DNA from 2 places in the Apilactobacillus apisilvae genome. Region 1 is predicted to be linked to the other one. Evidence: a T-box and tRNA genes for the amino acid it is inferred to sense, from the RefSeq annotation. Region 1 holds a T-box; the other holds one or more tRNA genes.

Region 1 (10,919 bases):
AGACTTTTATTATACAAAATATAGTTTCTCTTTTAATTAGTGGATTTGTTTTTAGTTTAGAAATATATTTACCAATATGGATACAAGGTATTATGCGACTATCTGCATCTATATCTGGATTGGTTATTACTCCAATATCTATTTTTTGGATTGCTGGTTCCTTTCTATCTGGTTGGCTATTATCTAAAACAAATGCGTTTTACGTAACAATTACCGGTCTAACATGTCTTTTGATATCAGCAATCTTATTATTAAACTTATCAATTTATTTAAGTTTAATAAACTTTGCAGTTATTTCTGGAATTTGTGGAATCGGTTTTGGATTAACGATAACTAATAGTACTGTTATTTCTCAAAATATTGTTGATAATGATAAATTAGGGGTGGCAACTTCTTTTAACAGTTTAAGCAGAATTATTGGTCAAACCTTAATACTTTCTGTTTTAGAAATGGTCACAAATAGAGAAATTAAAATTGGCTCTTTGCATTCTGATTTAGTAAATGCATCTTCTGTTAATGAACTTATGTACTATAAATCTGACCATCAATTATCTTCAAAAACAATATCGTCTTTTAAAGAGATTTTACTTAATTCTCTACATTTAGTATTTTTTGTTTGTTTATTGTTGGTTGTTTTAGCATTAATAATTAATTTCTTAGATAAAAAAGTAAAAAGACGTAGCTAAATTAGCCACATCTTTTTACTTTTTTTGTATAGCTATGAGAATAGGTGGTTCGTTAATCTGATTGATAAACTTATATTCTAATACAGAATATTGTTTTTGATTTAAATTTTTTACAAAACTCAATACACTATTTTTTTCCTCTTTGCCACCTTGATGTCCATAATAAAGCACTAAAACAACTATACCATTTTGTTCTAACAAATATAAACAATCTTTAATGGCTTTTAGTGTAGTATTTGGTTTTGTAATAATATTCTTATTTCCACCTGGTAAATATCCTAAATTAAAAATTGCTGCACTAATGTTTTCTTTTACATATTTTTTAATATTTTCATGTCCAGTATTAAATAGTTGAACGTTTTTTAAATCGTTTTCATCTAATCGATTCTGAGTGATTTGAATAGCTTCTTTTTGTAAATCAAATCCATAAACTTTACCTTTATTTTTAACTAACCTAGCTAAAAATGCAGTATCGTTACCCTTACCAACGGTTGCATCAACAACTATGTTACCAGGTTGAACAATGTTTTTTAATAATTGATGGCTATATCTTAGTGATGGTTGTAATTTGATTTTTATGATCTCCTTTAACTAAATGTTGATTAAATTATATCATTTTATAATATATTAAGATTATTTTATGTAGTCTTGATTTTAAATTTATATACTGGTATATTATAAATAATTAAACTATTAAATAATAAATTGCTGATACGAACTAGTAAATTAATTGATATATTAAGAAACTAAATGGTTGCTGTGAATTTAGATATGAATTTTTTGAACTCATCGTTGAAATTTTAACTGAAATTATTAGGTTAAAACGTTTTCCGCGTTATGGATACTACAAGGGGTTTTGTATTTTATACAAAAAATTTAGGTGGTACCGCGGAATCTTTTCGTCCTATAAGTATTTTTCATATTTACTTATAGGACTTTTTTATTATTTAATAAACTTTATAGGAGGAATTTATAATGCCTTATGATCATCTTAAAATAGAACAAAAATGGCAAAAATTTTGGGAAAATAACAAAACTTTCAAAACAACTAATGATGCTAATAAAGAAAATTACTATGCTTTAGATATGTTTCCATATCCTTCAGGACAAGGCTTACACGTTGGACATCCAGAAGGTTACACTGCTACTGACATTATGTCCAGAATGAAAAGAATGCAAGGCAAAAATGTTTTGCATCCAATTGGCTTCGATGCTTTTGGACTACCAGCAGAACAGTATGCTTTGAAAACGGGTCATCATCCTGGAAGCTTTACTGAAAAAAACATCGAACATTTTAGAGAACAAATTAAATCTTTAGGTTTTTCATATGATTGGGATCGTGAAGTAAATACTACCGATCCTAAATACTACAAATGGACTCAATGGATTTTTGAACAACTTTATAAAAAAGGTCTTGCTTATGAAGATAAGATTGAAGTTAACTGGGCTCCTGATTTTATGGGGGGAACCGTCGTTGCCAATGAAGAAGTTAAAGATGGCAAAACTGAACGAGGTGGATATCCAGTATATCGAGTTCCAATGACTCAATGGGTTCTAAAAATCACTGCTTATGCTGATCGTTTAATTGATGATTTGGATGATTTAGATTGGCCTGAAAGTATCAAAGAAATGCAAAGAAATTGGATTGGTCGTTCTAAGGGTGCAAGTGTATTTTTCGCTGTTGATGGCCATAAAGATGAAAAAGTTGAAGTATTTACCACTAGACCAGATACATTATTTGGTGCTTCTTATATGGTTCTTGCTCCTGAACATGACTTAGTAGATAAGATTACTACTGATGATCAAAAAGAAGCAGTTAAGGCTTATCAGAAAGAAGTTGCTACTAAGTCTGATTTGGAAAGAACTGATTTGAATAAAGATAAATCAGGTGTATTTACAGGAGCATATGGAATTAATCCAATTAATGGAGAAAAACTACCAATTTGGATTGGTGATTATGTACTATCATCATATGGAACTGGTGCTATTATGGCTGTTCCTGCTCATGATGACCGTGATTATGAATTTGCTACTAAGTTTAATTTGTCAATTAAACCGGTTATTGAAGGTGGCGATGTTTCTAAGGAAGCATACACTGGTGACGGTAAACATGTTAACTCCGAATTCTTAGATGGCATGGGTAAAAAGGAAGCTATTGAAGCAGCAATTAGTTGGCTGGAAGAACATAAAGCAGGTCATTCTAAGACTAATTACCGTTTAAGAGATTGGATTTTCTCACGTCAAAGATATTGGGGAGAACCAATTCCAGTTATTCATTGGGAAGATGGCAGTACTTCATTGGTTCCAGAAGATGAATTGCCATTAAAATTACCTGAAGCGAAAAATATTGAACCTTCTGGTACCGGTGAATCTCCATTAGCTAATATTGATGATTGGGTAAATGTTGTTGATAAAAATGGACGTAAAGGTAAGCGTGAAACTAACACAATGCCACAATGGGCAGGTAGTTCATGGTATTATCTAAGGTATATTGATGCTCATAACGATAAGCAACTTGCTGATCCAGAATTATTAAAACAGTGGTTACCAGTTGATTTATATATTGGTGGAGCTGAACACGCTGTTCTTCACTTACTATATGCTAGATTTTGGCATAAGGTACTTTATGATTTAGGAATTGTACCAACTAAGGAACCATTCCAAAAATTAGTTAACCAAGGGATGATTTTAGGTACTAATCATGAAAAAATGTCTAAATCTAAAGGTAATGTTGTTAATCCAGATGAAATTGTTGAAAAATATGGTGCTGACACTCTGAGATTATACGAAATGTTTATGGGGCCATTAACTGAAGCAAAACCATGGAGTACTGATGGATTAAATGGTGCTAATAGATGGATTAAGCGTGTATGGCGTTTAATCATGGATGATAATAACCAATTACGCGATCGTATTGTTACTGTTAATGATGGAAAACTAGATAAAATTTATAATAAAACTGTTAAAACAGTTACTGATGACTACGAGAACTTAAGATTTAATGTTGCTATTTCAAGTATGATGGTATTTGTTAATGAATGTTATAAACAAAATACTTTATATCTAGATTATATGGAAGGCTTCATTAAACTACTTGCACCAATTGTTCCTCATATGGCTGAAGAATTATGGAATAAGATGGGCCATGATGAATCCATTACTTATGCTAAGTGGCCAGATTATGATGAAAGCAAAATGATTGATGACGAAATTCAAATGGTAGTACAGGTTAATGGTAAAGTTAGAGCACATATTAAAGTTGCCAAAGATATGTCAAAAGAAGATATTGAAAAAGTTGCTTTAAATGACGATAAGGTTATTGAATTTACTAATGGTAAAAATGTTCGTAAAGTTATTGTTATTCCAGGTAAAATTGTTAACATTGTTGCTAACTAATTTTAAAAATAAAAAGAGACTTTGTCTCTTTTTTTTATTACTAAAGTTGCTTACTTTATAAATTTTGATTAAAATGAATAGGTCAGACAAATTTGAAAGTAGGACTATTAAATGCAAGAAAGTAAAGAAAAAATAAATAGCGATCGCCAAACGCAAAGCAAAATGTTAAAAGGGTCTTCATGGATGACTGCTGGTAGCATTTTGTCAAGAATCTTAGGTGCAATTTACATTATTCCTTGGAGTATTTGGTTTGGTAATCTATATTTTCAAGCCAATGCTTTATACGTTCAAGGATACAATGTTTACAGTATGTTTTTAATTATATCAATTGCTGGAGTTCCATCGGCAATTGCTAAAGAAGTTGCCCATTATAATGCCCTTAATGAATACGGAATAAGTGTTCGACTGTATAAGCGGGGGTTGGTTTTATCTGTAACAACTGGAATCTTATGCGCGTTATTTCTCTATTTCGGTGCACCATTATTAGATAATGGTAATCCTAATGTAATTCCTGTAATGCATTCATTGTCATGGGCTGTATTAATCATACCAACAATGAGTTTAACTCGTGGTTATTTTCAAGGATTTCAGGATATGGCACCATCAGCAATATCACAATTTGCGGAACAATTATTTAGAGTTATTTATATGTTAGTTACAGCATTTTTTATAATGAAAGTTGTACATGGTAGCTGGATAACTGCTGTTACACAATCAACTTTTGCTGCATTTATTGGTTCTGTTGCTGGACTTTTAATACTAGGTGCTTATTATTTAAAACGTAAAGACTATTATAATCACTTAGTAGAAAATAGTAATAATAAAATTCATGTTAATGCTAATCATCTATATAAAGAAATAGTTAGTCAAGCAGTTCCATTCATCATTTTAGGTGCTGGAATTACTATTTTTCAGTTAATTGATCAATATACTTTCTTTGATATTATGAAGATAGCTACTGATTATCCAATGAGTGTTTTAAACAAACTTTATGCTATCTTTGCTGGTAACGCTAATAAACTAATCATGATTACGATTTCTTTAGCTTCAGCTTTAGCAATTACTGTGGTTCCTTTATTATCAGAAGCCTTTACTAAGAAAGATAAAGATGGAATTAGTCGTCAATTATCGAATGGATTTGTTTTATTTTCCTTTATTATGATTCCGGCTGCTCTTGGGATGACCGCAGTTGCTGGTCCATTAAATCGATTATTTTATGGAACTGGATACAATCATTTATCTGCTAACATATTAGCTTTTTCTTCTGTTATTTCTATCTTATTTGGATTATTTACCGTTATTTCAGCTATGATGCAAGGAATTTCGCAGAATAAATTAGCAGTTAAATATTTTATATACGGAACAATTGCTAAAATAGTTTTCCAAATCCCAATGGTTTTACTATTTGGAACTTTTGGTCCATTAATTTCATCCGCAATTGGATTCTTAGTTGCCGATGGATTAATTATTCGTTCATTAGATAAACAATTTGGTGTTAGAAGTTATGAAATGCTAGAAAAAATTAACTGGATTTTGATATTTTCACTGGTTACCTATATTGTAGCTTTAGCATTTGTTTATTTGGGCAATACAGTTGTTGGTCTATTAATGGAGCCATATGGTAGAGTAGGCAGTGGATTTGTTGTTTCATTAGCAGTGTTAGCGGGAGGCTTTGTATATGTATATCTTGCTTTAAAGAGCCGAGTTGCTGATTACGTTATTGGACATCAATCTGAAAACTTAAGAAATAAATTACACATTAAATAAAAAGGTTAAATCCTAAATAGGATTTTGAAGTGACCCCCAAAAGTTGGACAAGAAATTGTTCGATATTTGGAGGTCATTTTTTTGGTTAAATTTAATAGCGAGTTTAAATTAAAATTAGTATTAAAATATTTATCAGGAATAGGTTCAACTTCGTTGAACCATGAATATGGTATTAAAGGCAGTGCAACATTACTTTCATGGGTACAAATGTATCAAAAATATGGATTTAAAGGTTTAATTGTGAAAAACAGTAAACAATCATATTCTTATATGTATAAATTAAAAGTGCTGAACTGGATGAAACTCCACAAAAGTTAATATCCAGAAACAGCACTTCACTTTAATATATCTTCGCCATCTGCCATATTTATATGGGAATGAAGACTAGAAAACGGGACGCTTAATAACATGAAAATCAAACATCCACTTAAAAAGAATCTCACAAAAGACAATATAAAGCAAATAAGAATTTTGGAAAACAAGAATTTGGAATTATCAATAAAGCTAAAATATAAGACTATTATAGATAAACATGGTCAAACTACAACTATAAAAATAATAAATAGTTTATTTAAAACAACGACACTATCTAAAATTTTAGACATTTTAGGCATTTCAAGAAGCAGTTATTATTATCATAGGAAAGCTACGCTTTCTTCTTTTAAACAAGACATTGAATTAAAAGTTAAGCAAGCAGTAAATGAACATAAGACCTATGGATATCGCAGAATTACTGCATATTTAAATAACAATGGAAAACATGTAAATCATAAGTGTGTACAAAGAATTATGCAGAAGTATAGTCTACAATGTACTCTATTTAGTAAAAGGAAACGCAAATATAATTCATACAAGGGACAAGTAGGACATATAGCATCTAATTTATTGAATGGAAAGTTTAAGTCACAACATTTTGGTCATAAAATAACTACTGATGTCAGTGAGTTTAGATATGGTCATAATTTAATAAATCAAAAGGTTTATTTATCACCAGTAATGGATCTTTATTCAGATCAAATCATTGCATATAATATTAGTGCACATCCAACAGTTAAATTTACTTTAGTGGCTTTAAACAAAGCGTTAAATATTATTAATAATAAAGAAATACAAACTATTGTCCACAGTGATCAAGGGATCCAATATCAAAGTCATGAATGGGTAAACACGATAAAATCATATAATGCGATTCAATCCATGTCCCGTAAAGGGACATGTTTAGACAATGCACAAATGGAATCATTCTTTCACATTATGAAAAGTGAAATGATGAATGTACATTATGATACAAAAGAATCCTTAATCCATGCCATGAAAGCTTGGATTAAGGATTATAATGAAAATAGAATTAAAGAAAAACTAGGATACCAATCACCAAATCAATATTTGGGATTAATATCCTAGAAAAATGTTGTCCAACTTTTGGGGGTCAGATCATTTAACCCTTTTTTTCGTATTTTTTCATAAATTCGGGAATTCTTTGAATAATATGAGTTGGTAAAACTACATATTGATTTTTAGCTAATTCATCGGCAATTGCACTATGTAAAAATACAGCTGATAATACTGCATTATATTCATTAGAAAACTGTGCCACAAAGCCGCCAATCATACCAGCTAAAGTATCACCCATACCTCCGGTTGCTTGTGCTGGAGTACCTCCAGGATTTTTAAAAACTTTTTCTTTATTATAAATTTCAGTGTGATGTGATTTTAATACAACAATACTATCTAACTTATTAACAACTTTCATGTTATTATCTTCATTTTGGTCACTTATTTTAATACCTGAAAGTCGTTGCCATTCCATTTGATGGGGAGTAAAAATAATTTGATTATCAGGTAATGTTAAATCATATTGATTAATCATTGTAATTGCAGAACTATCGATAACTAAAATTTGCTTATTATTAACTAGTTTAAAAACTTTACTTATTATTTTTAAACTATTTTTATTAGTTCCAAGTCCAGGTCCAATTACTATTACATTAAAAGTAGGAATAAGCTTTTCTAGTTCACTATCATCATTATAGTTAGCGAACATTGCTTCTGGAGCATGGTCGTGAAGACTAGTTAAATTAACAGGATCAGTCAAAGTTGTAATTAATCCTGCCCCAGAGTTTAACGCAGCCTCAGTTGCCATAATAATAGCTCCACCAAAATTAGTATTACCACCGATCAAGCCAACTTTACCATAAGTACCCTTATAACTATCATTAGGACGAACTCTTATAGTATTTTTAACCACAGACAAATCTATATTTTTCATTCTGTATCCTCCTAATTAAAACTAATAATTTAATTATAGCATTCTATATTTGTAAAGTTCACTGATAACCGCTAAGATGTAGTTATTAACACTAGGGGGTATATGCATGATAAACTGGAAGAAACAAGCTAAAAAATATAAAGATGATTATTTAAATGATTTGAAAACATTAATTTCTATCGATAGTGAACGTGATGATAATAATAGTAGCAAAGATTTCCCACTAGGAAAGGGACCTGCTGATGCTTTAAAAAAATATTTATCGTTTGGTGAACGTGATGGTTTTAAAACCAAAAATTTAGATAATTTAGTAGGTTATATTGAATACGGTGAAGGTGATAAGACTTTTGCAATTTTAGCTCATGCTGACGTCATGCCTGCTGGTGAAGGCTGGGATACTAATCCGTTTGAAATGGTTGTTAAAGATGGTAATGCTTATGGTCGTGGTGTCTCTGATGACAAGGGACCGGGATTAGCAGCTTATTATGGATTGAAAATTATGAAAGATAATAATATTAAACCTAATTGTAAAATTAGATTTATAGTAGGTACTGATGAAGAAAGTAATTGGACAGGAATGAAACATTACTTTGATTTAGAACCCGAGCCTGATTTTGGTTTTTCACCTGATGCTGAATTTCCAGTAATTAATGGTGAAAAGGGTAATACTACTTTTGAAAATACTTTTAATAATAATCAATCTCAAAATGCAAGTTGTGTATTAAAAAATTTTGATTCTGGATTACGTGAAAATATGGTACCTCGTGATGCTTATGCTGATATTTTAGTAAATGATAAAGACGAAATTAATTCCCAATTCACTACTTTTATGGAAGATAATGATTTAAAAGGAAATTCAGAAATCACTGAAAATGGGATTAAACTACATTTAATTGGTAAATCAGCACATGGAATGGAACCTAAAAATGGAGTTAACTCCGGAACTTATTTAGCAACATTTTTAAGTGAATTTTCATTTACTGAAGATGCCGATAATTTCTTAACGTTTATTTCTAAATATTTGCATAACGACTCAAGAGCTAATCATTTAGCAACAAATTATCATGATAAAATTATGGGTGATTTAACAATGAATGTTGGAATTATGAAATTTAGTCAAACAGACGGTGGATTTATTAATACCAATTTTAGATACCCTAAGGGAATTTCAGTAGAAAATATTGAAGAGCATTTAAACAATGCAATTTCTAAATTTTCAGGTGTTGTAAAAAATACTGATAATATGGTTCCTCATTATGTGGATCCTGCTGATCCAATTGTAAATCGTTTAATTAGTATTTATCGTGATCAGACTGGTGTTAAGAAAGCAGAACCTGAAGTTGTTGGTGGTGGAACTTACGGTAGAATGATGAAGCGTGGAGTTGCATTTGGTGCTTTATTTCCATGGACCGAAGATACCATGCATCAAGCTAATGAGTTTCAACCGATCGATGATTTAATATTAGCGATGTCAATTTATTCTCAATCTATTACAGATTTATCAACTGATAAATAAAAAAGGGAGCTATGGAACTGAAGTTATAATATTGAACAGATAAATAAAAGCACTTTCGATAAAAGTATTATTTTAATTTGGTAAAATAATATAATTCGGAGGTGTTTTTTGTATGACTAATAATAAATATTCATATGAAACTAAACTAGAAGCCGTTCGGCTTCTTAATGAAGGTGTTCCTGGTAGAAAGATTTGTAAAATACTTGGTTTAAAGAGTGACGGCTTAATTTATACATGGCGGAAATATGTAAGAAATGGTGATTATTATCGTTTGAATCAAAAGCCTGGCAAACAATATAAATATAATAAAGGCAATTTAGAAATACCTAGTGACGTCAGAAAAGATATGGAAATTAAACAAATGAAGTAAGAACTTGAAGTTATAAAAAAATATTTAATCATGGAAGGGCTGTGGTAAATCAAGCTACTATTAAATTAATCGATACTTTCACATCCAAAATACCTTTAGTTAGGATTTGTAAGTATCTCAATATATCTAGAAGTACCTATTACTATCATAAAACACATGCAGCTCATTTTAATTTAAGTCAGATTGAACAGGAGATTCAACAACTATGTATAAAAACAAAGTTTTTATATGGTTATCGTAAAATTTATGCACTAATTAATAAGCACTTAAAATGCAGTGTTAGTAAAGTTCAAAGAATTATGGCTAAATACAATTGGTGGTGTCGTATTAAACGTAAAAGATCTCATCGACCTGGTAATCCGTTCAAACAATTTGATAATATAATTAATCGTGATTGGAACATTAGTTTACCAAATCGTAAATTAACCACTGATATCACTTATATTCCTTGCGGAAATAAAATGTTGTACCTCTCTACAATTATGGATAGTTTTAATTCGGAAATTATTGCTCATAAAATTTCTAATCATCCAAATACCCAATTGGCATTAGATACACTAAATCAATTAGGCTATTTAAGTGGTGCTATCATTCATAGTGATCAGGGTTCTACTTATACTTAGCGTGAATTTTTTGAATTAGCACGCAAAAAAGGCGCCATCAGAAGTATGTCCCGTAAAGGGACGCCAGCTGATAACGCCATCATTGAATCATTTCACTCCAACCTAAAGACTGAAATGATATACACACAAGCTAAACCTAAAGGTTTAGCAGATACTATTAAGTGTGTGAATAATTATATCAAATTTTTGAATAATAAACGAATTTTAACAAAATTAAGCAACCAATCACCTGTAGAGTACAGGAAATCAGTTGCCCAATTAAATAATTAGAAAGCTGCTTTTATTTATTTGT
Region 2 (10,919 bases), 450 kb from region 1:
ACACCTGTTTCTGGTTCATTCTCCGTTTATGCAGCTAAGTACGTTGATCCGGCTTTAGGATTTGCGATGGGATGGAACTATTGGTTTAATTGGGCCATTACAGTCGCCGTTGATATTAGTACGGCTGCATTGGTAATGAAATTCTGGTTGCCCAATATACCAAGTTGGATCTTTAGTGCGATTACTTTAGCATTGATTTTATTAATTAATGCATTATCGGTTAAAGCCTTTGGTGAAACTGAATTTTGGATGTCATTGATTAAAGTTATTACCATTTTTGTATTCCTAGGTGTTGGGGTTCTAACTATCTTTGGAATCATGGGTGGTCATACTGTTGGCTTATCTAATTTTCACTACAAGCAAGCACCATTTGTTGGTGGAATTCCAATGATTTTAGCAGTCTTTGTGGTTGCTGGATTTTCATTCCAAGGAACTGAGTTAGTTGGAATTACGGCTGGTGAAGCTGATAATCCTAGTAAGGCTGTTCCTCGTGCAATTAAAGATGTATTTTGGCGCATTATTTTATTTTATATTTTAGCTATTTTTGTGATTGGTGCAATTATTCCATATACTAGTCCTGACTTATTAGGATCTAGTGCTAGTGACGTTGCAATTAGTCCATTTACCATTGTTTTCAAACGTGCTGGTTTAGCAGCTGCAGCATCTATTATGAATGCAGTAATTTTAACTTCGGTTATTTCATCTGCTAATTCTGGTATGTATGCATCAACTAGAATGTTGTATTCAATGTCACATGAAGGCTATGCACCTAAAATTATGGGGAAAACCAATAAAAGAGGAATTCCTTACATGGCTTTAGGAGCTACTACGATTGTTTCATTATTAACTTTTATTAGTAGTATTGCAGGTCCACAAATTTACGTTTGGTTAGTAGCAGCATCAGGCTTAACTGGATTTATTGCTTGGGTTGGAATTGCACTTTCTCACTTTAGGTTCAGACGTGCATTTATCAAGCAAGGCCATAGTTTAAATGAGTTGAAATACCATGCCACTTGGTTCCCAACTGGTCCAGTAATTACATTATTTATTTGTATTTTGGTAATTTGTGGTCAAGATATTTCTTCTTTCGTCAACTTTAATTGGGAACAAATTGGAATTACTTATATTTCAGTTCCATTAGTTTTGATTTTATATTTTGCTTACAAATGGAAAAATCATACAAAAATTATTCCTTTAGATAAGGTTGATGTTTCACCAACTGATTTAAGAGATAAAGAATAGAATCAATGAGATGCTTTGAATTTAAAAGCATCTTTTTTATTGTTGTAAAATAATTAATGTAACTTATTTAAATATGTATTAGAATATAAATATTATTGATTTATTGAAGGAGAATTGCATGCTAGTACTAGCAGGAACTATTGGAGCTGGAAAGACTTCGTTAACAAAGCTTTTATCGCAACATTTAAATTCAACTGGTTACTATGAATCAGTCGATGATAATGAAATTTTACCTTTGTTTTATAAGGATCCTAAAAAATATGCTTTCTTATTACAAATTTATTTTTTGAATACACGTTTTGATAATATTGAAAAAGCTCAAGATGAAAAATTAAGTGTTATGGATCGCTCTATTTATGAAGATTCACTAATGTTTAGGCTAAATGCTGATATGAAGCGTGCCACTCAAACTGAATCTGATATTTATGATTCATTATTGTCTAACATGATGGAAGAAATACCTGACTCAACATTTCAAAAAAATCCTGATTTATTAATTCACATTAGTATCTCTTTTGATACGATGTTAAAACGAATAAAAAAACGTGGTCGTAGTTTTGAACAAGTTGCAAAAGATCCTAGTTTGTATAATTACTACAAAGACTTAAATGAGCGTTATGAAGATTGGTATAAAAACTATGACCAATCACCCAAGTTGCAAATCAACGGTGATAAGTATGATTTCATGGAAAATGAAAATGACTTGAAAGCAGTTATTAAGCAAGTTGATGATAAGTTAGTAGAATTAAACTTAAAATAGTTGATTATCTAAATTAGATGTAATATTATTAATTTATAGAGTTAAACGCGAAGTATGTTTATTAAGTAGACATTAAGAGATGTGATGGTTGGTGAGAATCACAAGTCGAAAATTCCGACATACGTAAAAGTGGGTAGGTAATGCTACACGGTAAATGGCCGTTATCATTGTACGAGTGTTTAGTTAATTTTTGACTAAGAACTTGGGTGGTACCGCGAAAAGAAGGTCTTCGTCCCAATGGATGAGGCCTTCTTTTTTATTATCCATTGGGAGGTTATTATTATGTTAGATATGAAAATGATTAGACAAAATCCTGATTTTATTAAGGATAAGTTAGCTACTAGAGGTATTAAAGCTGAAACAATTGATAAATTAATTGGTTATGACGAAAAACGCCGTGATTTAATTCTTAAGAGCGAAACTTTAAAAGCTGATAAAAATAAGGCATCTAAAAAAATTGCTGAAGCAAAACGTAACAAAGAAGATGCAACTGATGCAATTAATGAAATGAAACAAGTTGGTTCTGATATCAAACAATTAGATGCTGATTTGGAAAAAGTAGAAAAAGACCAACAAGATTTGGCAGCTCATTTACCAAATATTCCTGCAGATGACGTTCCAGTTAGTTTAACTGAAGAGGGTGCTGTTGAATTACGTAAAATTGGGAAAACTCGTGATTTCAACTTCGAACCCAAACATCATTGGGACATTGGTGAAAAATTAGGAATTTTAGATTTTGATGCTAGTGCTAAAGTTGCTGGTAGTCGTTTTGTTTACTATATGGGTGCTGGTGCTAAGCTAGAACGTGCTGTTTATAATTTCTACTTAGATCAAAATGATAAAGCAGGTTATAAAGAAGTATTGCCACCATACATGGTAAATTCAGCCTCAATGTATGGAACTGGTCAATTTCCTAAGTTCTTAGAAAATAAAGCTGGATTCGAAATTGCTGACAGTGATTTGACAATGATTCCAACAGCAGAAGTGCCATTGGTTAATTACTATCGCGATGAAGTTATTCCAACCGAAAAATTACCAGTTAAGTTTACTGCTTTAACACCTGCATTCAGATCAGAAGCTGGTAGTGCTGGTCGTGATACTCGTGGATTAATTCGTTTACACCAATTTAATAAGGTTGAAATGGTACAATTCACTAAGCCAGAAGATTCATGGGATGCGTTAGAAAGTATCACTGAACATGCTGAATCATTACTTAAATTATTAAAGATTCCATACCATGTAATTACTTTAACTACTAGTGATATGAGTTTTACTGCTGCAATGACTCATGATTTGGAAGTATGGATGCCTGCACAAGGTCGCTATCGTGAAATTTCAAGTTGCTCAAATACAACTGACTTCCAAGCTAGAAGATCTCATATCCAATACCGTGATGAAAATGGTAAATTACAATATGTTCATACATTAAATGGATCAGGACTTGCTGTTGGTAGAACAGTTGCTGCTATTTTGGAGAATTATCAAAATGAAGACGGAACTGTTGATATTCCAGAAGTATTACAACCATATATGCATGGTATGAAGAAGATTACAAAAGAAGACTAATTATTATTTTAAATTTGAGACAATCTCGATGATTGTCTCTTTTTTATAAAAAATTTAAAAATAGGGTAGACAAATGGTCTGATTTTAGATATACTATTTTTTGTTGAGTTTTTGAGATATGCAAAAATATAATTTAAAAAAGTTATTGACTTTCTAAAACTTAAGTGATATTATTAAATAGTTGTCTTGTTAAGACAATTTATCGGAAAGACCTTATGGAGGATTAGCTCAGTTGGGAGAGCATCTGCCTTACAAGCAGGAGGTCACAGGTTCGAGCCCTGTATCCTCCATTGAGCCGTTAGCTCAGCCGGTAGAGCATCTGACTTTTAATCAGAGGGTCGGCAGTTCGAACCTGCCACGGCTCATTACAATTTAAAAAAGCAACTTGCGGGCGTGGCGGAACTGGCAGACGCGCTAGATTTAGGTTCTAGTTTCTATATGGAAGTGGGGGTTCGAATCCCTTCGCCCGCATTATGCACAGCATATACTGCCGACTTAGCTCAGTTGGCTAGAGCGCTTCACTAGTAATGAAGAGGTCGGGTGTTCGAATCATCTAGTCGGCATATGCGGAAGTAGTTCAGTGGTAGAACATCACCTTGCCATGGTGGGGGTCGCGAGTTCGAATCTCGTCTTCCGCTTTTTATATTGTAAAATGCCTGCCGGGGTGGCGGAATTGGCAGACGCACAGGACTTAAAATCCTGCGGTTAGTAATAACCGTACCGGTTCGATCCCGGTCCTCGGCATTTAATTGAATATATTATTTTGCACCCATAGCGCAACTGGATAGAGTGTCTGACTACGAATCAGAAGGTTGTAGGTTCGAGTCCTACTGGGTGCATTTTTTTATTTCGGGAAGTAGCTCAGCTTGGTAGAGCACCTGGTTTGGGACCAGGGGGTCGCAGGTTCGAATCCTGTCTTCCCGATAATCTTTTATAATGAGAAAATAATTTGACTAATTCTTACTTTTATATGAAAGTGGAGATGTAGTTGAGTTGTTTTCTCATTTTTTGTATATGAATAATTCAAAATACTTTTAATTTGAATCATAACTCCGTATAATAAAAGTCAATATTAGTCAAAGATGGGACGGTTATTTATATGCAAGGTAAAAATCTTTCTGATATTATTGAAGCGTATTTAAAGAAGATATTGGCCGACGATGAAAAAGTAGAAATTAGCCGGTCTGACATTGCCAACCTTTTCGATGTTGTTCCATCTCAAATTAACTATGTTATAAAAACTAGATTTACCATTCAAAATGGTTATACTGTTGAAAGTAAACGTGGCGGTGGTGGATATATAAGAATTGAAAAGGTTAAGTTGCTTGAAAATTTAGATATTTTAGATACACTGATTACTGCAATCGGTGATAGTATATCTCAGCGTGAAGGTAAGGCCGTAATTGGCACTTTACTTGCGAATGAACTGATTACTGATAATGAAGCAGAATTATTGATTTCTGCTACTAATAAGCATACTTTATCCATTGGCAATAAAGTTTTTGAAAATAAAATTAGAGCTAAAATTATGATCTCAATATTGAATGATTTGAGATATAAAAGCTAGAAAGTGGGGCTATTTCATGGATAACATTTTTACTCCAAGTGCAAAGAACGTTTTAATTTTAGCACAAGAACAGGCGAAAACTTTTGGACACCAAGCTGTTGGTACTGAACATTTGTTACTAGCTTTAACAATTGAAAAAAATGGTATTGCTTATTCAGCACTACAACAATGTGGTATTTCTGAAGATGATATTAAAGGTGAAATTGAACTTATGATTGGCTATGGTAATTTTAAGGATCCAGATAAGAATACTTACTTACCATATTCTCCAAAGTCACAAAGTATTTTGACAATGTCTGGACAATTAGCTAAAAAGTACGGTTCTATTAAAATTGGAACTGAACACTTATTATTAGCATTGCTTGATACTCCTGATGTTTTATCAAGTAAGGTATTGGGGAGTATGAACTCTGGTGATAGTTCAATTTCTAATATAAAAACGGTATTATTACGCAAGATGGGTGTTTCTGGTAATAATAACAATACTAAACACATTCCATTTCCAGGTTCTAGAGAATCTCGAAAGAAAGTTGGGACACCCACACTTGATTCTTTAGCTACTGATTTGACTAAACAAGCTAATGAGGGCTTGATTGATCCTACAATTGGCCGCGATGGCGTTATTAAACGAGTTATTCAAGTCCTTAGTCGTCGTACTAAAAATAATCCAGTATTATTAGGTGAAGCTGGAGTTGGTAAAACAGCTGTAGTTGAAGGGCTAGCTCGTAAAATGGTTAAGAAAGAAGTTCCAGAAGATATCTCTAATAAGCGTTTAATGATGCTTGAAATGGGAACTTTAGTTGCTGGAACTAAGTATCGTGGTGAGTTTGAAAAACGTTTAATGAAAATCATTCAAGAAATTAAAGATGATGGGCATGTTATTCTATTTATTGACGAATTGCATACTTTAATGGGCGCCGGTGGTGCTGAAGGTGCGATTGATGCTTCTAATATTTTGAAGCCAGCGTTAGCTCGTGGTGAAATTCAAACTATTGGTGCAACTACCTTAAACGAATATCAAAAGCATATTGAAAAAGATGGCGCTTTAGCAAGACGTTTTGAAACAGTTGATGTTCCTGAACCAACTAAGTCAGAAACTAAACAAATTTTGAAAGGGATTCGTGCTAAGTACGAAGACCATCATCAAGTAAATATCACTGATGATGCAATTGATAAAGCTGTTGAATTATCAACTAGATATATTAGTGATAGATTTTTACCAGATAAGGCTATTGATTTAATTGATGAATCTGCTGCAATGGTAAGAATTGATAATTTAGATGATTCTGATAAGCTATCTGAAAAAGAAGCTAAATTAAATGAATATAAAAACCAAATGGAAGCATTAATTGAAGAGCAAAAATTTGAAGATGCAGTTGCTGTTCGTGAAAAAGAGCAGGCACTTCGTTTAGAAATTGAATCTGACGTTTCTAAATTAGAGGCTAAACAACAACAAACTAAGCAAAATCGTGATTACAAGTTAAAAGATACTGGTGAAGATGTTGCTAAGATTGTTTCAGAATGGACTGGGGTTCCAGTTACCAAGATGAAAAAATCGGATGCTAACCGTTTAGTTAACTTAGAAAATATTTTGCATAAAAAAATCATTGGTCAAGATGAAGCTGTATCTGCTGTTTCTCGTGCAATTAGAAGAGCACGTAGTGGACTAAAAAATCCAAATCGTCCAATTGGATCATTTATCTTCTTAGGACCTACTGGTGTCGGTAAAACTGAATTGGCAAAAGATTTAGCTGAAGAAATGTTTGGCTCTAAGGATGATATTATTAGAATTGATATGTCTGAATATATGGAAAAAACTTCAACTAGTCGAATGGTTGGTTCTGCTCCTGGTTATGTTGGTTACGATGAAGGTGGTCAATTAACTGAAAAGGTTAGAAGACATCCTTACTCAGTAGTTTTATTTGATGAAGTTGAAAAAGCTCATCCAGATGTATTTAATCTATTGTTACAAGTTTTAGATGATGGTTATTTAACTGATGCTAAGGGTCGTCATGTTGACTTTAGAAATACAGTTCTTATTATGACTTCTAACTTGGGTGCAACATCTCTTCGTGATAAAACCACTGTTGGTTTTGGTGCCGAGTCTGAAGACCAAGAAGAAAATCAATATAAGGCTATGTCTGCAACTATTAAAGCTCAAATGAAGAAGTTCTTTAGACCAGAATTCTTAAATCGGATTGATGAAACAATTATTTTCCATGAACTTAATAAGAAACAAGTTCAAGAAATTGTTAAGCTAATGACTGCTGACTTACTTGATCGTGTTAGAGCACAAGGAATTAACGTTAAAATGACACCTAGTTCTGTTGATTTAATTGCTGATAAAGGATTTAATCCGGAATTTGGTGCTCGTCCAATTAGAAGAACAATTCAAGCTGAAGTTGAAGATAAACTTTCAGAAGGAATGCTATCTGGAGAAATTAAACCAGGTGATAATATTAGCATTGGTGCTTCTAAAGGTAAGATTAGTATTACTAAAAAAAACGCTGATAATAAAAATGCGGTAAAAATATAATACAAAAAGAGGGAATTTTTCCTCTTTTTTTGTATAACTATTGACTTTGTTTTTTTAAAAGTATACTATACTATATATGTAACTACGAAGTTAAATGTGTGCTGGCGATCTATTGTCCGTCGAGCACGCTTATAATTAACCAAAAATAAGTTTATTTGATTTACTTATTTTGGTTTTTTTTTGCCCATTTTTAGTAAAAATAAGCAAAAAAAGTTAATTGTAATGAAAATGTAATATAATCCTTCGTAGAATATTTTGGAGAGGTGAAGAACTTGGCAGGACATTTAGTTAAATATGGTAAACACCGTATTCGAAGAAGTTACTCTCAAATCAAGGAAGTTCTTGATTTACCTAATTTAATTGAAATTCAAACTGATTCATACAAATGGTTTTTAGATGAAGGTTTGCGTGAAATGTTTAATGGCATTATGCCAATTGACGATTTTCAAGGAAAACTTTCATTAGAATTTGTTGATTACCAACTATTAGAACCTAAGTATACTGTTTCTGAAGCACGAGATCATGAGGCAAACTACTCTGCTCCGCTTCATATTACTTTAAAATTGACCAATCATGAAACTGGTGAAATTAAAACTCAAGATGTATTCTTTGGTGATTTCCCACTTATGACTGATCAAGGAACATTTATCATTAATGGTGCTGAACGTGTTATCGTTTCACAATTAGTACGTTCACCAGGAGTCTTTTTCCATGAAGAAAAAGCCAAAAATGGTCGTCTCTCATACGGGACTACTGTAATTCCTAACCGTGGTGCATGGATGGAATTTGAAACAGATGCTAAGAATCTTTCATATGTACGTATTGATAGAACTAGAAAGTTACCTATCACTGAACTAGTACGTGCTTTAGGATTCGGTTCTGATGATGAAATTACTCAAATTTTAGGTAGTAATGACAGTCTATCACTTACATTGGAAAAAGATGTTCATAAAGATACTGAAGATTCTCGTGTTGAAGAATCATTAAAAGATATCTATGAACGTTTACGTCCAGGTGAACCTAAGACTGCAGACTCTTCTCGTAGTTTACTAACAACTAGATTCTTTGATCACAAGCGTTATGATATGGCTCCAGTAGGACGTTACAAAACTAATAACAAGCTAAGTTTAAAGACTCGTTTATTAGGTTTAACTCTTGCTGAAACTTTAGCAGATCCTGATACTGGTGAAATTATTGCTAACAAGGGAACAGTCATAGATAAAAATGTTATGAAGACTCTAAGTTCATACTTGGATCGTGAAGACTTTAAAGCTTATACATTCAATCCTTCAGAGCAATCAGTTGTTCCTGAACCAATGACTGTACAAATCATTAAGGTTCAATCAGAAACTGATCCAGACCATGTTGTTAATGTAATTGGTAATGACAATATTCCATTAGACTATCAACACATTACTCCTGCCGATATTGTTTCTTCAATTAACTACTTCTTCAATCTACAAGAAGGAATTGGTGAACCAGATGATATCGATCACTTGGGTAATCGTCGTATTCGTTCAGTTGGTGAATTATTACAAAATCAATTTAGAATTGGTTTAGCACGAATGGAACGTGTTGTACGTGAACGTATGTCTATTCAAGATACTAGTACCGTTACGCCACAACAATTAATTAACATTCGTCCAGTTGTAGCATCTATCAAAGAATTTTTTGGTTCTTCACAACTATCTCAATTCATGGATCAAACCAACCCATTAGGTGAATTAACTCATAAACGTCGTCTATCTGCATTGGGACCTGGTGGTTTAACTAGAGACCGTGCTGGATATGAAGTTCGTGATGTTCACTACACTCACTATGGCCGTATTTGTCCAATTGAAACACCTGAAGGTCCTAATATTGGTTTGATTAACTCACTTTCAAGCTATGCTAAGATCAATAAATATGGATTTATTGAAACTCCATATCGTCGTGTTTCATGGGATACTCATAAGGTTACTGATAAGATTGATTACTTATCAGCAGATGAAGAAGATAACTTTGTGGTTGCACAAGCTAACTCTCCATTAGATGAAGACGGTTCATTTTCAAATGATATCGTTATGGCTAGATATAAGTCCAACAATATTGAAACTAAAATTGAAAACGTCGATTACATGGATGTTTCACCTAAGCAAGTAGTTTCAGTTGCGACTGCATGTATTCCTTTCTTGGAAAATGATGATTCTAACCGTGCTTTAATGGGTGCTAATATGCAACGCCAAGCAGTTCCTTTGGTTAATCCACATGCTCCATTAGTTGGAACTGGAATTGAATACAAAGCTGCTCATGATTCTGGAGTTGCCTTAATTTGTAAACATCCAGGTAATGTTGAATATGTTGATGCTGAAGAAGTTCGTGTTCGTCGTGAAGATGGGACATTAGACACTTACAAATTGATGAAATTCCAACGTTCCAATGGTGGTAAAAACTACAACCAACGTCCAATTGTTCGTGCAAATGATCATGTTGATGCTGATGAAATTCTAGCTGATGGTCCTTCAATGGAAAATGGAGAATTAGCACTAGGACAAAATCCAGTTGTTGCATTTATGACTTGGCAAGGTTATAACTTCGAAGATGCCATCGGTATCTCAGAAAGATTAGTTCGTGATGATGTATATACTTCAATTCATATTGAAGAATACGAATCAGAAACTAGAGATACTAAACTTGGGCCTGAAGAAATGACTAGAGAAATTCCTAACGTTGGTGAAGATTCATTAAAGGATCTTAACGAAGAAGGAACTATTCGTGTTGGTGCTGAAGTTCATGATGGTGATATTTTAGTTGGTAAAGTAACTCCTAAGGGTGTAACTGAGTTATCAGCCGAAGAAAGATTACTACATGCCATTTTTGGTGAAAAATCACGTGAAGTTCGTGATACTTCATTACGAGTACCTCACGGTGGTGGCGGTATTGTTCAAGATGTAAAAGTATTTACTAGAAAAAATGGTGATGAACTATCTCCAGGTGTAAATAAGATGGTTCGTGTATACATTGCTCAAAAACGTAAAATTCAAGTAGGGGACAAGATGTCTGGTCGTCATGGTAACAAAGGTACCGTATCTATTGTTATCCCTGAAGAAGATATGCCTTACTTACCAGATGGAACTCCCGTAGATATTTTATTGAGTCCTATGGGTGTGCCTTCCCGTATGAATATTGGACAAGTTCTTGAATTGCATTTAGGTATGGCAGCAAGAAAATTAGGTATTCATGTAAGTACTCCTGTTTTCGATGGTGCT

What was found. The T-box of region 1 lies ahead of leuS (leucine--tRNA ligase). A T-box ahead of a tRNA ligase gene usually reads a tRNA of that ligase, here a tRNA-Leu.
Region 2: it has a tRNA-Leu gene. The T-box ahead of leuS (leucine--tRNA ligase) is inferred to sense a tRNA for this amino acid. The anticodon was not compared.

The regions. Positions count from the first base shown of each region.
Region 1 is NZ_CP093362.1:221,412-232,330, forward strand. Features, by position in the region: gene MOO46_RS01140 (MDR family MFS transporter) at 1-686, shown strand, start outside; gene MOO46_RS01145 (class I SAM-dependent methyltransferase) at 702-1,259, opposite strand; T-box leader at 1,386-1,596, shown strand; gene leuS (leucine--tRNA ligase) at 1,662-4,082, shown strand; gene MOO46_RS01155 (putative polysaccharide biosynthesis protein) at 4,194-5,849, shown strand; gene MOO46_RS01160 (helix-turn-helix domain-containing protein) at 5,931-6,167, shown strand; gene MOO46_RS01165 (IS3 family transposase) at 6,258-7,253, shown strand; gene MOO46_RS01170 (NAD(P)H-hydrate dehydratase) at 7,288-8,118, opposite strand; gene pepV (dipeptidase PepV) at 8,225-9,634, shown strand; gene MOO46_RS01180 (transposase) at 9,747-10,004, shown strand; gene MOO46_RS01185 (IS3 family transposase) at 10,046-10,627, shown strand; gene MOO46_RS01190 (IS3 family transposase) at 10,673-10,897, shown strand.
Region 2 is NZ_CP093362.1:675,639-686,557, reverse strand. Features, by position in the region: gene MOO46_RS03600 (amino acid permease) at 1-1,242, shown strand, start outside; gene MOO46_RS03595 (deoxynucleoside kinase) at 1,361-2,002, shown strand; gene serS (serine--tRNA ligase) at 2,285-3,568, shown strand; tRNA gene MOO46_RS03585 (tRNA-Val) at 3,786-3,858, shown strand; tRNA gene MOO46_RS03580 (tRNA-Lys) at 3,861-3,933, shown strand; tRNA gene MOO46_RS03575 (tRNA-Leu) at 3,956-4,039, shown strand; tRNA gene MOO46_RS03570 (tRNA-Thr) at 4,058-4,131, shown strand; tRNA gene MOO46_RS03565 (tRNA-Gly) at 4,135-4,206, shown strand; tRNA gene MOO46_RS03560 (tRNA-Leu) at 4,227-4,312, shown strand; tRNA gene MOO46_RS03555 (tRNA-Arg) at 4,334-4,407, shown strand; tRNA gene MOO46_RS03550 (tRNA-Pro) at 4,419-4,492, shown strand; gene MOO46_RS03545 (CtsR family transcriptional regulator) at 4,668-5,135, shown strand; gene MOO46_RS03540 (ATP-dependent Clp protease ATP-binding subunit) at 5,152-7,671, shown strand; gene rpoB (DNA-directed RNA polymerase subunit beta) at 7,935-10,919, shown strand, end outside.